2 regions of the Serratia marcescens subsp. marcescens ATCC 13880 genome follow, and region 1 is predicted to be linked to the other one. Evidence: riboswitches for the same ligand, from Rfam matches in the RefSeq annotation. Region 1 holds a riboswitch; the other holds the start of a gene.

Region 1 (7,315 bases):
GGAGAAATGCCCGTCTCGCGGGTGAACACCCGGGTAAAGTTGCGCGGGCTCATCGCCACGCGCTCGGCCAACCGATCGACGCTGAGATCGTCGGCGAGGTTTTCCAGGATCCAGGATTGCAGGTCACGGATCGGCCCCGGCGATTTGGCCTGGTTGAGCGGGTAGCGGCTGAACTGCGCCTGCCCGCCGGGGCGACGCAGAAACATCACCAGATCCTGCGCCACTTCGCGCGCCTGCACGAAGCCGTAATCATCCTCCACCAGCGCCAGCGTCAGATCGAAGCCGGAGCTGACGCCGCCGGAGGTCCAGATCGGCCCGTCCTGCACGTAGATTGGGCCGTTTTCGACCTGCACTCGCGGGAAGCGCGCCTGCAGCGTCTCCGCCAGCCGCCAGTGGGTGGTCGCCCGCCGCCCGTCCAGCAACCCGGCTTCGGCCAGCAGCAGAGCCCCGCCGCAAACCGAAGCGATACGGCGCGCCTGCGGCGCCGCGCGACGCAGCCAATCGGCGACCAGGGCGCCCTCTTCTTCGGTCGCCCCCTTGCCGGCGACGATCACGGTATCGCGCGGCTGGGCCGGATCGAGATCCGCCAGGCGATGATCGGCCAACAGGCTCAGCCCGGACAGGCCGTGCACCACCCGGTGAGATTGCGTGGTGGCGACCGCGATCTGATACAGCGGCGTCTCGGCAGGGCTCAGGCGATTAGCCTGCATCAGGATATCGGCGATGCCCGCCGCTTCGAACAGCATGCCCCCTTCAGGGACGATAATCAGGAATGAGTGCATGGCGATAATATAAATAACAATCAAAACAGGCCAGGCGACCACTGTATAAGAAAAGCCCCGTCGGTTCACCCTGCGGGCATAAAAAAGCCCGCCGATAATCACCGGCGGGCCAGGAAGGAACGGCCATCAAGCCTGCGGCAGGTGCACCCCGCCGGCGCGCGCCAATTGCGCCAGCAGCGCCGTTTGAAACGCCTCATCGTGCACCGCCGCGTGAGGTTCAAACCGCTGCTGGTGGTGCCAATAGCCGCCGGACGCCAGGGCCTGCGGTTCATCGCTGGTCACCAACCACGCCTGCGTCACATGCCCCAGCGCCAGATCGTCGGGCGCGTCCGCGCCGCCCATTTTGGTCGGCACCCAACCGGGATCGACCGCGCTGCTGATCACGTCAGGCCACAGGCGCGCCACGGCGGCGGCCAGCGCGGTGACGAACAGCTTGCTGTCCGAATAAGAGCCTGCGGCGCCGCCAAGCCAATCCACGCCGTTCAGTTCCGACACACCGTCAAAGTGCATACTGCTGCTCAGATAGACGATACGCTTGGGGCGTTCGATCAGGGCCGTCAGCAGATAAGGCGCTATGACGTTCACCGGCATCACCTGCGGCCCGGTAAACATGCCGGCATTGTGGATCACCGCGTCCGGGCGGCCGAGGCGATTGACCTGCTCGGCGAGCTGCCGGATCTGCTGCACATCGGACAGATCGCCGTTCGCCGCCTGCGCGCCCCGATCCAGCAAATCGCGCACCGCGGCCAAACGGCCAGGCTCACGCGCATGCAGGATCACCTGATGCCCTTCGTCCAACAGCGTTTGCGCGGCGGCGCGGCCCAGCCCGTCGACCGAGCCGGTAATGAAAATGCGTGACATGCCACTCCTCCGTTTAGCGCCAGCCGAGCGCCGGCGCGACATGGGTTAAAATCGATTCGATGACGTGCGCGTTGTAATCCACGCCCAGTTGGTTAGGCACGGTCAGCAGCAAGGTATCCGCTTCGGCGATGGCCTCGTCCTGCGCCAGCTGCTCGATCAGCACATCCGGCTCAGCGGCATAGCTGCGGCCGAAGATCGCCCGGGTCTGCGCGTCGATATACCCCAGCTGATCGCCCTCCTTGCCGCCGCCGCCGAAGTAGTTGCGATCCCGCTGATCCACCAGCGCGAAGATGCTGCGGCTCACGGAAACCCGCGGCTCGTGCGGGTGGCCCGCCTCTTGCCAGGCGGCGCGATAGGCGCGGATCTGCTTGGCCTGCTGGATGTGGAAGGGCTCGCCGGTCTCGTCATTCTTGAGCGTCGAGCTTTGCAGATGCATGCCCAGCTTCGCCGCCCAGACAGCGGTGGCGTTCGAACCGGCGCCCCACCAGATGCGATCGCGCAGCCCGGCGGAAAACGGCTCCGGCCGCAGCAGCCCAGGCGGATTCGGGAACATCGGCTGCGGATTGGGTTCGGCGAACCCTTCACCGCGCAGCGCTTCCAGGAACACTTCGGTATGGCGGCGGGCCATGTCCGCGTCGGTCTCGCCGTCGGCCGGGGCATAGCCGAAATAACGCCAGCCGTCGATCACCTGCTCCGGCGAACCGCGGCTGATGCCGAGCTGCAGCCGCCCGCCGGCGATCAGATCCGCCGCGCCGGCGTCCTCCACCATGTACAGCGGGTTTTCATAACGCATGTCGATCACGCCGGTGCCGATCTCGATGCGTTGGGTTTTGGCGCCGATGGCGGCCAACAGCGGGAACGGCGATCCCAGCTGGCGCGCGAAGTGGTGCACGCGAAAATAGGCGCCGTCCGCCCCCAGATCTTCGGCGGCGACCGCCAGATCGATGGACTGCAGCAGCGCATCCGCTGCGGAACGGGTGCCGGACTGGGCGGAAGGCGACCAGTGGCCAAACGAGAGAAAACCAATTTTTTTCATCGGGCATCATCCTCAGAGGCAAAACATGGGCCTACAGTGACAAAAACCGCGCGCTCTGCGCCAGCAAAATCGCCCCCGATCGCACTAAACGAACCGATTGCCGCCGCGCCGCCCGGCGATTGTAATCAAAAAACAAATGTCGTATAACAAGCAGCTCCGAGGGGTGTCCTGTTACGGGCTGAGATGGCGCAAGCCGAACCCTTTGAACCTGATCTGGGTCATGCCAGCGAAGGGACGGTTAGGCAACAATGCGATCACCCGTTGCCTGTTCATACCCCAGCGTGCCCGGATCTCCACTGACTCAAGGAGGTCCCATGTCCATCACTACCCTGTTCGAAAGCGGTCTTTACGGCCGGCTGCGCCGCCATGCCGGCAGCCACTGGCAAGATTACGTCGATCATCCGTTTCTGCAGCAGCTGGCCGCCGGCACCTTGCCTGAACGCGCTTTTCGCCGCTACCTGACCCAGGACTATCTGTTTCTGCTGCACTTCGCCCGCGCCTACGCGCTGCTGGTCAGCAAGCTGCGCACTCTGCCGGAGATGCGCGCCGCCACCGCCTCGCTCAACGGCATCGTCGCCGAACTGCCGCTGCACGTGGCCTACTGCGCCGAATGGGGGCTGAACGAAGCGCAGATCGCCGCCCAGCCGGAAGCGGCGGAAACCATGAACTACACCCGTTACGTGCTGGATATCGGCCATGCAGGCGACGCCCTCGATCTGCTGGCCGGCCTGCTGCCCTGCGTGGCCGGCTATGCCGAAATCGGCCTGCGGCTGCTGCACGATCCCGCCACTCAGATGGAGGGCAATCCTTACGCCTCCTGGATCCGCAACTACGGCGACGAGGGCTATCTGGCCGGCGTGCGCGCCGCCATCGAACTGCTGGAAACCGTTGGTCAGCAGCGCGGCGCACAGGGCCGCTTCACCGAGCTGGCGCAGATTTTCACCACCGCCACCCAGCTGGAGTCGGCATTTTGGCAGATGGGGCTGAACGCCTCATGACCTCCCCGCTTCTCCCGCCCGGCATCCAGGTGCGGGATCTCAGCCTGCGTTTCGGTCAGCAAATCGTCTTCGACCGGCTGAGCTTCGACATCGCCGGCGGCAGCTTCGTCGCCCTGCTCGGCGCCAGCGGCGCCGGCAAAACCAGCCTGCTGAAGATCATCGCCGGCCTGGCGCAGGCCAGCTCTGGCTCGGTGACCGGCAGCGACGGCCTGCCGATCGCCGGGCGCATCGCCTACATGGGGCAAAAAGACCTGCTCTACCCGTGGCTGACCGTTGAAGAGAACGTCGCCCTCGGTTCGCGGCTGCGCGGCGAAGCGCCGGATCAGGCGTGGACGGCGCACCTGCTCGAACGCGTAGGCCTGGCCGCGCATGGCCGCAGCCTGCCCGCCTCGCTGTCCGGCGGCATGCGCCAGCGCGCCGCCATCGCCCGCACGCTCTACGAACGCCAGCCGATCGTGCTGATGGACGAACCTTTTTCCGCGCTGGACGCCATTACCCGCGCCGAGATCCAGAGCCTGGCCGCCGAGCTGCTGGCGCAAAATACCGTGCTGTTGATCACCCACGATCCGATGGAAGCCTGCCGCCTGAGCCACCGGCTGCTGGTGCTGTCTCCCTGGCCGCTGGGCCTCGACGATACTCACCGCATCAGCGGGCTACCGCCGCGCGCGCCGGATGACGCCGACCTGCTGAAAAGCCAGGCCGAGCTGCTGCAGCAACTGGTGAGGGCGGCGCAATGAATATCGCCAAAGAGCGTGGACTCACCCGCCTGCGGCGCGGGCTGACGGTGTTCGTCGGCCTGCTGCTGCTGTGGTGGCTGGCGGCGCAAAGCGGCATTCCGGCCTTTCTGCTGCCCACGCCGGGCGCTGTGGCGCAGGCGCTGTGGGACGGGCGCGGCTATCTCGCCTGGCACACGCTGGTCACCGCTTCGGAGATCGTCAGCGGGCTGGTGCTCGGCGTGTTGCTCGGTGCGGCGCTGGCGCTGTGCATGATTTTCTCGCCGCGCCTGCAACGCTGGCTGATGCCGCTGGTGCTCACCAGTCAGGCGATACCGGTGTTCGCCCTGGCCCCGCTGCTGGTGCTGTGGTTCGGCTTCGGCATGAGCGCCAAGGTGGCGATGGCGGTGCTGGTGATCTTCTTTCCGGTGGTGTCGGCCTTTTTTGACGGGCTGCGCCGGGTCAACAACGACTATCTCGATCTGGCGCGCACGATGCGCGCTTCGCGCTGGGCGCAGCTGCGGCACGTGCGGCTGATGGCGGCGCTGCCGGCCTTCGGCTCCGGCCTGCGCATGGCCGCCGCGGTCGCGCCGATCGGTGCCATCATCGGCGAATGGGTCGGCTCGGCCGAAGGGCTGGGCTACGTGATGCTGAACGCCAACGCGCGCATGCAGACCGACGTCTGCTTCGCCGCGCTGTTTATTTTGGTGCTGATGACCGTGCTGCTGTGGGCCGCGGTGGATGCGCTGCTGCGGCGCCTGATCGCCTGGGCGCCGGAAAACGAGTGATGATTGCAACCATAACCAGGGATAAAGGAACGACCATGATCAAACAAACCGTTTGCGGGCTGCTGCTGGGCGCCGCCCTCACAGGCCAGGCAGGCGCGGCCGACAAGCTGACGCTGGTGCTCGACTGGTACATCAACCCCGATCACGCGCCGATTATGGTGGCCGAGCAGATCGGCGCCTTCAAGGCCGCAGGGCTGGACGTCAAGATCGTGCCGCCGTCCGATCCGGCGCTGCCGCCGCGGCTGGTGGCCGCCAAACAGGCCGACCTCGCCATCACCTATCAACCACAGTTGCACTTCTTCGCCGATCAGGGTCTGCCGTTGATGCGCGTCGGCACGCTGATCAACACGCCGCTGAATACGGTGATCGCGCTGGATAAAAACATCACCTCGCCGGCGGATCTCAAGGGCAAAACGGTAGGTTACTCGGTCAGCGGCATCGAACAGGCGACGCTGGCCACCATGGTCGAACACGAGCGCCTCAAGCCGCAGGACATCAAGCTTATCAACGTCAACTTCCAGCTGACCAGCGCCCTGCTGGCGGGCCAGGTCGATGCGGTGATCGGCGGCTACCGCAACATCGAAGCGCTGGAGCTGAAGCTGCAGGGTAAAGAACCGGTGGTGTTCAACGTCGAAGATTACGGCGTGCCGGCCTACGACGAGCTGATCATCGTCGCCAACCGCGATGCGGTGAACGAGCCGAAAATCCGCAAATTCCTCGCCGCGCTGAAGCAAGGCAGCGACTACCTGCACGCGCACCCGCAGGACACCTGGCTGGCGTTCGCCAAGGCGCACCCGGAGCTGAATACCGAGCTGAACAAACAGGCGTGGCAAGCCAGCCTGCCGCTGTTCGCGCGCGATCCGGCCAAGTTGGATCGCGCCCGCTACCAGGCTTACGAACAGTTCCTGTTCGACAACAAGCTGATCAAGAAAATCACCCCGGTGGAACAGTACGCGGTGGAGCTGAACTGATCACGCCGAGGCGGCCGGCGGCGCCACCGTCACCTCGCCCTGGCCGCTGCGCTGCAAGGCCGCCTTCACCAGCCCGTTGGCCTTGCAGCGTTCGATAAACGCGTTCACGTAGGCGGCGCCCTGCGTTTTTTGCCGCGGCACCGCCATCGCCTGGCGGATAGCGGTGAAATGCCCGTCCAGCACCCGGTAGCCGGGATGGGCGGCCGCGGCGGCCAGCAGCGGTTGACGCACGCCGGCCGCCGCCTCCAGCCCCCGTTCGAAAAACAGCGCGATCGCCTCGGCGGAGGTTGCCGCCCGCACCAGCTGCGCCTGCTGCAGCGTGCGCGATAAAAACAGATCGTACGCCGCCCCCTGGCCGACCGCGATGCGCACCTCCGGCCGGTCGAGCTGCGCCGCCTCAAAGTAAGGCGCGTCGTTCGCCACCAGGTAAGTCCCCTCGATGATCACGTAGGGTTCGCTGAAAGCGATTTGCGCCGCGCGCACCGGCTCGATAGCCATAAACGCCAGGTTCCAGGCGCCGCTGTCCAGGTCGGCGAACACCTTGCCCGCCGCGTCATAGGTGACCAGTTCGAGCGCCACGCCCAGCTCCTGGGCCAGCGCGGCGGCCAGCTCCACCGAAGCGCCTTGCGGTTTACCGCCGGCCCCGGCCTGCGCCAGCACCGGATTGCCGTAGTTGATCGCCGCGCGCAACACGCCTTGCGGGGCCAGATCGTCGAGTACCGCTGCGGGGATTGTCTGCATACTTCCTCCTGAATGGCTGATGGGCGCACCGTCCGGCGCTCATTAAGCGTAGAGCGAAACCTCCGACCAGCAAGCTTTCGCCGCCGAGGCCGCCGTCGGCGTGATTAACGTCACACTATTGTCATAAAAATGTACAATAGCCGCCGTTCGTCGGCCGTAGCGGGAGATCGCGCGTTGTTCCGCCGCCGGCAATAGGCTATACCCTTCACTTTTCGCGCCGCGGCACGGTCGGCGGCGCAGACCAGGGCAGCAACGTTTTTTTCCAATCAGACAAGGTTTGGCGGATGGTTTTAGCAGTCGTTTCGTTTGTTCTCTTTTTGGCGTCGATTTTGATTTATCGCACCCGGGCCGCCGCCAACCGCTGGTGGTTCGCCATTTTGCTGACGCTGCTCGGCAGCTATCTGGTGCTGAACGTCATCCTGATC
Region 2 (7,315 bases), 2.2 Mb from region 1:
GGACCACAAGCGCGTCGGCGACGGCGATACCGGCCCGAACACCGGCGGCATGGGGGCCTACTCTCCGGCGCCGGTCGTGACCGACGAAATCCACCAGCGCGCCATGGACCAGGTGATCTGGCCGACGGTGCGCGGCATGGCGGCGGAAAGCAATACCTACGTCGGCTTCCTGTACGCCGGCCTGATGATCTCCGCCGACGGCCAGCCGAAGGTGATCGAATTCAACTGCCGTTTTGGCGATCCGGAAACTCAGCCGATCATGCTGCGCCTGCGCTCCGATCTGGTGGAGCTGTGCCTGGCGGGTGCCGAAGGCCGTCTGAATGAGAAAAGCTCTGACTGGGACGAACGCCCTGCGCTCGGCGTGGTGCTGGCAGCCGGCGGTTATCCGGGCGACTATCGCAACGGTGAGGTTATCCAGGGGCTACCGCAGCAGGAAAGCGCCGACGGTAAGGTCTTCCACGCCGGTACGCGCCTGCAGGGCGATGACGTCGTCACCAGCGGCGGCCGCGTGCTGTGCGTGACGGCGCTGGGCGACACCGTGGCGCAGGCGCAGCAACGCGCTTATCAGCTGGCGGAAGGCATCCAGTGGCCGGGCAGCTTCTGCCGCAAAGATATCGGTTATCGCGCGATTGCGCGCGGCAAATAATTTGACCTTTCATGGTCATGACAAGAGGCTCCGCAGCGCGGGGCCTTTTTTATAGTTGGTCTTCTTTCGGTTCCCAGCTGCAGAAATCGTCGTTCGCCACCAGCAGCAGTTCGCTGCCTTCCGGCGCTTCCAGCCAGGCGACGCTCACCGGCCGGCTGCTGCTGCGGGCACGCTTCTCGATCCAGACGATGGAGGCGGCATCCAGTCCCGGTTTCATGCTTTGGCCGTCGCAGGTTTGCACCTCGCCCTGCATCCAACGCCCCTGCAGCAATTTCACCTTGCCGGCGCGCAGCGCATTGCTCACTTCGAGGATCCGTCGCGCCTGATATTGATACAGGGCAATTTCATCGCGGGTCAGCGGTTCGCGGCGTGTCGCCAGTTGGCGCTGCATAAAGCTCACCGTGCCGTCGTCGGCAAAGCGCAGCTGAATGGAATCTCGATCGCCGTCGGCGTCGTTACGTTTGATTTGGCGCAGCACGTCGCCCTGATAGGTGTACAGCGTGGTAATGGTGCCCGGGCCGCGGTAAGGGCTGTAGACGCTGACCAACACTTGCGGACGATGTTGCTCATCGTCTTTACGCCACAGACGTATCACGCCCTGATCGGCCACGAAGCCGCTGGCGGTAAAACTGGGGATATCGGAATGGAAACTGCAGGCGCTCAGGCCGACGGCGATGCCAACGGCCATGAGCGCCCGACGAGTAAACAAAAGGGGCGCCATCGCCCCCCTGTTTAATCTTTTCACCGAGGCGCGGTCTTATTTAACGGCGTCTTTCAGTGCTTTGCCAGAAACGAACGCAGGCACGTTGGCTGCTGCGATTTTGATTTCTTTGCCAGTCTGTGGGTTGCGGCCAGTGCGCTCGCTACGATGGTTTACTTTGAAAGTACCGAAGCCAACCAATTGTACTGCATCACCTTCTTTCAGAGACTCAGTAATTGCAGCCAGGGTGGATTCCAGAGCCAGTTTAGCTTGTGCTTTGGAAAGGTCAGCCTTGTCCGCGATTACATCAATCAGTTGAGTCTTGTTCATAAGTTATCCTTACAGTGTGTTTATCGTTTGCAAAGCATCGAGTGCGACGGATATGCCGATTGACAGCACTCTCCTGCATACACGCACCGATAGCCACTTTTTTTACGCCCCCCAAATGTAGACCAGACAGGGTGCGGATGTGAAGCCTTAAGGCATGACAAATCAGGCGTTAAATCACGTTTTGTTGCCTTATTGCGCTAAATTTATCCCGATGTTGCTGACCCCCGCCTCCCGCAGGTCTGATCGCAGCCCCTTGATCAGGTCTATGTCGCGCTCTTCACAGGCGTCCAACAGGCGGAAAATTTCCCATTGAATGTCCCATTCTTCCTCTACCGCAGGCAAACTTTCCAACTCTTCGTCGGTCATTTCCTTACCGGCTTGGGTCATTTCCAACATCGCCACGGTGCGAATCGATGTTTCGCTGATGGCGATGGCGTGCTCCAGCGTCTCCCCGCCGAGCCGCGAATGGATCAGTTCCCCTAATGCGATACAGGCATCAATTGCCGGGTAAACGCCGTAAAGATCGTAATCTTCCGCCGACGGAATCGCCTCTTCCAACTTCTCGAGCTGGCTGTCGAAGTTGACCTTGGCGTCCTTCACCACCAGCGTTTCCCACACCAAATCCAGAATGCGGCGATAAACCGCCGGATCGCCGAACTCGGTCTGTTTGCAGAACATCTGGTAATTCGGGTACATACGCTCGCACAAACTGGCCATAAAGGTCAAATGTTGCCAGCCCTCGAGCCGTTCCAGACGTAAATGAATCGGGTTACGTAGCATGCTTTACTCTCTTACGCGTTATCTGCGGCGCAGTGTACCCGAAATCGCTCATGGCGACACCTCCGGATGCTGCTGCAACCACCGCTGAAACGCCGGACGGCGCGAAGCGATGGCGTCGGCCCAACGGGTCGGCTCCGGCAAACGGTAGCCCGCCATGCAGCGCTGCACCCACGCCAGCGCGCTGTCGGCGCCCACGCGGTGACCGGTAGAGATGAACAGCGGGTTGCAACGCGCCTTGCTGCGCCATACCCAACCCAGCTGTTCACCCTTATCTTCCAACGGCGCCAGCGCGCCGACGGCGGCGTCCAGCGGCGCGAATTTGCCGCACAGGCGCTTCTTGGCCACGCCGATGGTCGGCACATCGACCAGCAGGCCGAAATGGCTGGCGACGCCAAGGCGCCGCGGATGTGAAACGCCGTGGCCATCAACGAAGATCAGCCCCGGTTTTTGCCGCAGCTGCGCCCAGGCGGCCAGCAGCGCCGGGTATTCGCGAAACGACAGGAAACCCGGGATATAAGGCATGACGGTAGCGATGCGCGCCACCTGATACTCCACCAGCTCCAGCGACGGATAGCGCAGGATGGCGATGGCGGCGCGCGTCACCGCGCCCTCTTGCTCGAAGCCCACATCGGCGCCGGCGATGAACGCCGGCGGTTCGGCCGGCAGATCGTCGTAGCGAATGACTTCAGCGGCGCGCCGCAGCTGTTCGGCGCGCAGAGCCGCCATATCGGTCACATCGGATCCTTAACGGTGGTATTTCGCCGACTGCGCGTGTACCGCCTCGACGAAGGCCCCGGCGTGCTCCGGCGGCACATCCTGATGGATGCCGTGGCCCAGGTTGAACACATGACCGTTGCCGTGGCCGAAACCGGCCAGAATGGTCTCCACTTCGTCCGCGATGCGCGCCGGAGAAGCATAAAGCATCGACGGATCCATATTGCCCTGCAGCGCCACTTTGTCGCCCACGCGCCGACGCGCGTCGGCGATATCGGTGGTCCAGTCCAGCCCCAGCGCATCGCAGCCGGTGGCGGCCATCGCCTCCAACCACTGCCCACCGCCTTTGGTAAACAGCGTCACCGGCACGCGGCGGCCGTCATTTTCACGCAGCAGGCCATCGACGATCTTGTGCATGTAGTGCAACGAGAACTCGCGGTAATCGCGCCCGGTCAGCACGCCGCCCCAGGTGTCGAACACCATCACCGACTGCGCGCCGGCCTTGATCTGGGCATTGAGATACAGGATCACGCTGTCCGCCAGCTTGTCCAGCAACAGGTGCAGCGTGGCCGGTTCGGCATACATCATCTTCTTCAGCTTGGTGAAGGCCTTGCTGCTGCCGCCCTCAACCATATAGGTAGCCAGCGTCCACGGGCTGCCGGAGAAGCCGATCAGCGGCACTTCGCCCTTCAGCTCGCGGCGAATGGTGCGCACCGCGTTCATCACATAGCCCAGCTCCACTTCCGGATCGAACACCGGCAGTTTGTCGACGTCGGCGCGGCAGGTGACGGGGGAGCTGAAACGCGGGCCTTCGCCGGCTTCAAAGTACAGGCCGAGCCCCATGGCGTCGGGAATGGTGAGAATATCGGAGAACAGGATGGCGGCGTCCAGCGCATAGCGGCGCAGCGGCTGCAGCGTAACCTCACAGGCCAGCTCCGCGTTCTTGCACAGCGACATGAAATCACCGGCCTGGGCGCGAGTCGCCTTGTACTCCGGTAAATAACGACCGGCCTGGCGCATCATCCATACGGGGGTCACATCCACCGGCTGGCGCAACAGCGCGCGCAGGTAACGATCGTTCTTCAACTCAGTCATTTATGGGGCTCCCTTAATAATCTGCCGGCCATTGTACATTATTCTGCCCGGCACAGCGCCACGGTGTCCTCAATCAACCGGCGCGCCACGGTGCCGGGCGGCGGCAACAGCGGCAGTTGGTCGTAACGATACCAGCCGGCATTGAGCAGCTCCTTGGGATCGTGGCGAATCTCACCCTGGTGGTAATCGGCCATAAAGGCCATCATCAGCGAGTGCGGAAACGGCCAGGGTTGTGACGTGACGTAGCGCAGGTTCTTGATTTCAATATTGCTCTCTTCCATCACTTCGCGCGCCACCGCTTGCTCCAGCGTTTCGCCCACTTCGACGAAGCCGGCCAGCACCGTGTGAATGCCGCCGCGATGGCGCACGTGCTGCGCCAGCAGGATCTGATCCTCGCGCCGAATGGCGACGATCACGCAGGGCGCGATCTGCGGGTAGTAGCGTTCTTTGCAATGGCCGCACAGGCAGGCGCTTTCGGTGCGGCTGAGGTGCATCTCATGGCCGCAGTAGCCGCAATAGCGATGGGAGCGGTAGAAGTCCGCCAGCTGCACGCCGCGCCCGGCCAGCTGGAACAGACCGCGATCCTGATCCAACAGCTGACGCACCGATCCCATCTCCCGCGGCATCGCCTGGCGCACCAGCCAGACCGGCGCGCCCTCCCACTCACCGATGACGCGCGCCATATGGCCCTGCAGCCCGAGGGCGGCGGCAGTCCCCGACGGCAATTCACCGTTCGGTAACCAAAGTTTGCTTTCATGGCTGACGATCCACCAGCCGTTTTCATTGCCCGTTAATGCAAGTTCCATATCGTTGTTGCACAACCTCAGCTTCACTGGCACTCTACAAATCGGCTTTGTTACATTTTAATAACTTACCGGTTACTTTTGTTACTTACACGGAGTCAAACATGCTCAACCGTTTGGAAAGGCTGACTCAGCGCGTTGGCGGTAGTAATGAATTAGTTGATCAATGGCTTCAGGCCCGCAAGCAGTTGCTGGTCGCCTACTGCACGCTGGTAGGCCTCAAACCGAATAAAGAAAAGCATACGCCGCTGAATGAAAAAGCGCTGGAGAACTTTTGCCACAACCTGGTGGATTACCTCTCCGCAGGGCATTTTCATATCTATGACAGAATTATCAAACAAGTGGAAGGCGCAGCCAGTCCGAAAATGTCGCTGGCGGTGAACATCTACCCCAAGCTGTGGGCCAATACCGAACAGATCATGGCGTTCCACGATCGCTATACCGAAGTGGATATCGATCAGGAAGTTTGTCTGGAATTCCACCAGGCCTTGTCGGATATCGGCGAAACGCTGGCGGCGCGCTTTGCGCTGGAAGATAAGCTGATCCAACTGGAAGCGGAAGCCGCGCAGCAACCGCTGCCGGACCAGACACTGGATCCGGCGCGTTAAAATTTTATAGTTTTTTTTCTTATCCCTCCTATACTGGGGGGCATCTTGTCGGAGTGCCTAGCGCCTGATTTGTTCATCGAATCAGCCAGGCTGAGACCGTTAATTCGGGATCCGCGGAACCTGATCGGGTTAATACCCGCGAAGGGAACAAGAGTAATCTATCGCCACAGGCACGGCCTTCCCCTTGCGGGCGCCCTGCCTTATCGGCCACCATCATTACTCCCTCCGAGCTCCAGACAAGCAACTTTCCCAACCCAACACACTGGTAGGAACTTGCTATGTCTAACGTTAATCCACCGCGCGCCCGTAAAGCGCAACGCGAAGCCGCCCAGCAGTTTATCGACACGCTGCAAGGCATGGCTTTCCCAAACTCACGCCGCATCTACCTGCAGGGCTCGCGCCGCGATATCCAGGTGCCGATGCGCGAAATTCAGCTCAGTCCGACCCTGGTCGGCGGCAGCAAAGATAGCCCGCAGTATGAACCCAACGAGGCGATCCCGGTATATGACACCGCCGGCCCCTACGGCGATCCGCAGGCCAAGCTCGATGTGCACGCCGGCCTGGCCAAACTGCGTGCCGGCTGGATCGACGCGCGCGGCGATACCACGACGCTCAGCGGTGCCAGCTCCGGCTTCACCCAGCAGCGGCTGGCGGACGAGGGGCTGGATCACCTGCGCTTCGAGCATCTGCCGCTGCCGCGCAAAGCGCTGCCGGGCAAGCGCGTGACCCAGCTGCACTATGCCCGCGCCGGTATCGTCACCCCGGAGATGGAGTTCATCGCCATCCGTGAAAACATGGGGCGCGAACGCATTCGCGGCGAAGTACTGCGCCATCAGCATCCGGGCCAGGGCTGGGGCGCCAACCTGCCGGACAACATCACGCCGGAGTTCGTGCGCCAGGAAGTGGCCGCCGGCCGCGCCATCATTCCCGCCAACATCAACCATCCGGAGGCAGAGCCGATGATCATCGGCCGCAATTTCCTGGTGAAGGTGAACGCCAATATCGGCAACTCGGCGGTCACCTCGTCGATCGAAGAAGAGGTGGAGAAGCTGGTGTGGTCCACCCGCTGGGGCGCAGACACCGTGATGGATCTCTCCACCGGCCGCTATATTCACGAAACCCGCGAATGGATCCTGCGCAACAGCCCGGTGCCCATCGGCACCGTGCCGATCTACCAGGCGCTGGAGAAGGTCAACGGCGTGGCGGAAAACCTCACCTGGGAGATGTTCCGCGATACGCTGCTGGAACAGGCGGAACAAGGGGTCGATTATTTCACCATCCACGCCGGCGTGCTGCTGCGCTACGTGCCGATGACCGCCAAACGCCTGACCGGCATCGTGTCCCGCGGCGGCTCGATCATGGCCAAATGGTGTCTGTCGCACCATCAGGAAAACTTCCTCTATCAGCACTTCCGCGAAATCTGCGAGATCTGCGCCGCCTACGACGTTTCGCTGTCGCTCGGCGACGGCCTGCGCCCCGGCTCGATTCAGGACGCCAACGACGAGGCCCAGTTCGCCGAGCTGCATACGCTGGGCGAGCTGACCAAAATCGCCTGGGAATACGACGTGCAGGTGATGATCGAAGGCCCGGGCCACGTGCCGATGCAGATGATCCGCCGCAACATGACCGAAGAGCTGGA

What was found. A riboswitch is a leader RNA that binds a small molecule or an ion and turns the genes downstream of it on or off. The one in region 1 is predicted to bind thiamine pyrophosphate.
Region 2: it holds a riboswitch for thiamine pyrophosphate, as region 1 does, so the genes downstream of both, thiC (phosphomethylpyrimidine synthase ThiC) here and J0F90_RS15580 (TenA family protein) in region 1, are expected to answer to the same signal.

What each region holds. Positions count from the first base shown of each region.
Region 1 covers NZ_CP071238.1:3,250,163-3,257,477, forward strand. The annotation lists gene J0F90_RS15565 (GlxA family transcriptional regulator) at 1-782, opposite strand, end outside; gene J0F90_RS15570 (SDR family NAD(P)-dependent oxidoreductase) at 909-1,643, opposite strand; gene J0F90_RS15575 (LLM class flavin-dependent oxidoreductase) at 1,657-2,679, opposite strand; TPP riboswitch at 2,829-2,931, shown strand; gene J0F90_RS15580 (TenA family protein) at 2,994-3,677, shown strand; gene J0F90_RS15585 (ABC transporter ATP-binding protein) at 3,674-4,414, shown strand; gene J0F90_RS15590 (ABC transporter permease) at 4,411-5,178, shown strand; gene J0F90_RS15595 (ABC transporter substrate-binding protein) at 5,214-6,149, shown strand; gene J0F90_RS15600 (transporter substrate-binding domain-containing protein) at 6,150-6,890, opposite strand; gene opgB (phosphatidylglycerol--membrane-oligosaccharide glycerophosphotransferase) at 7,175-7,315, shown strand, end outside.
Region 2 covers NZ_CP071238.1:295,605-302,919, reverse strand. The annotation lists gene purD (phosphoribosylamine--glycine ligase) at 1-646, shown strand, start outside; gene J0F90_RS01400 (DUF1481 domain-containing protein) at 696-1,367, opposite strand; gene hupA (nucleoid-associated protein HU-alpha) at 1,404-1,676, opposite strand; gene J0F90_RS01390 (YjaG family protein) at 1,866-2,456, opposite strand; gene nfi (deoxyribonuclease V) at 2,505-3,191, opposite strand; gene hemE (uroporphyrinogen decarboxylase) at 3,201-4,265, opposite strand; gene nudC (NAD(+) diphosphatase) at 4,304-5,071, opposite strand; gene J0F90_RS01370 (Rsd/AlgQ family anti-sigma factor) at 5,173-5,676, shown strand; TPP riboswitch at 5,716-5,840, shown strand; gene thiC (phosphomethylpyrimidine synthase ThiC) at 5,955-7,315, shown strand, end outside.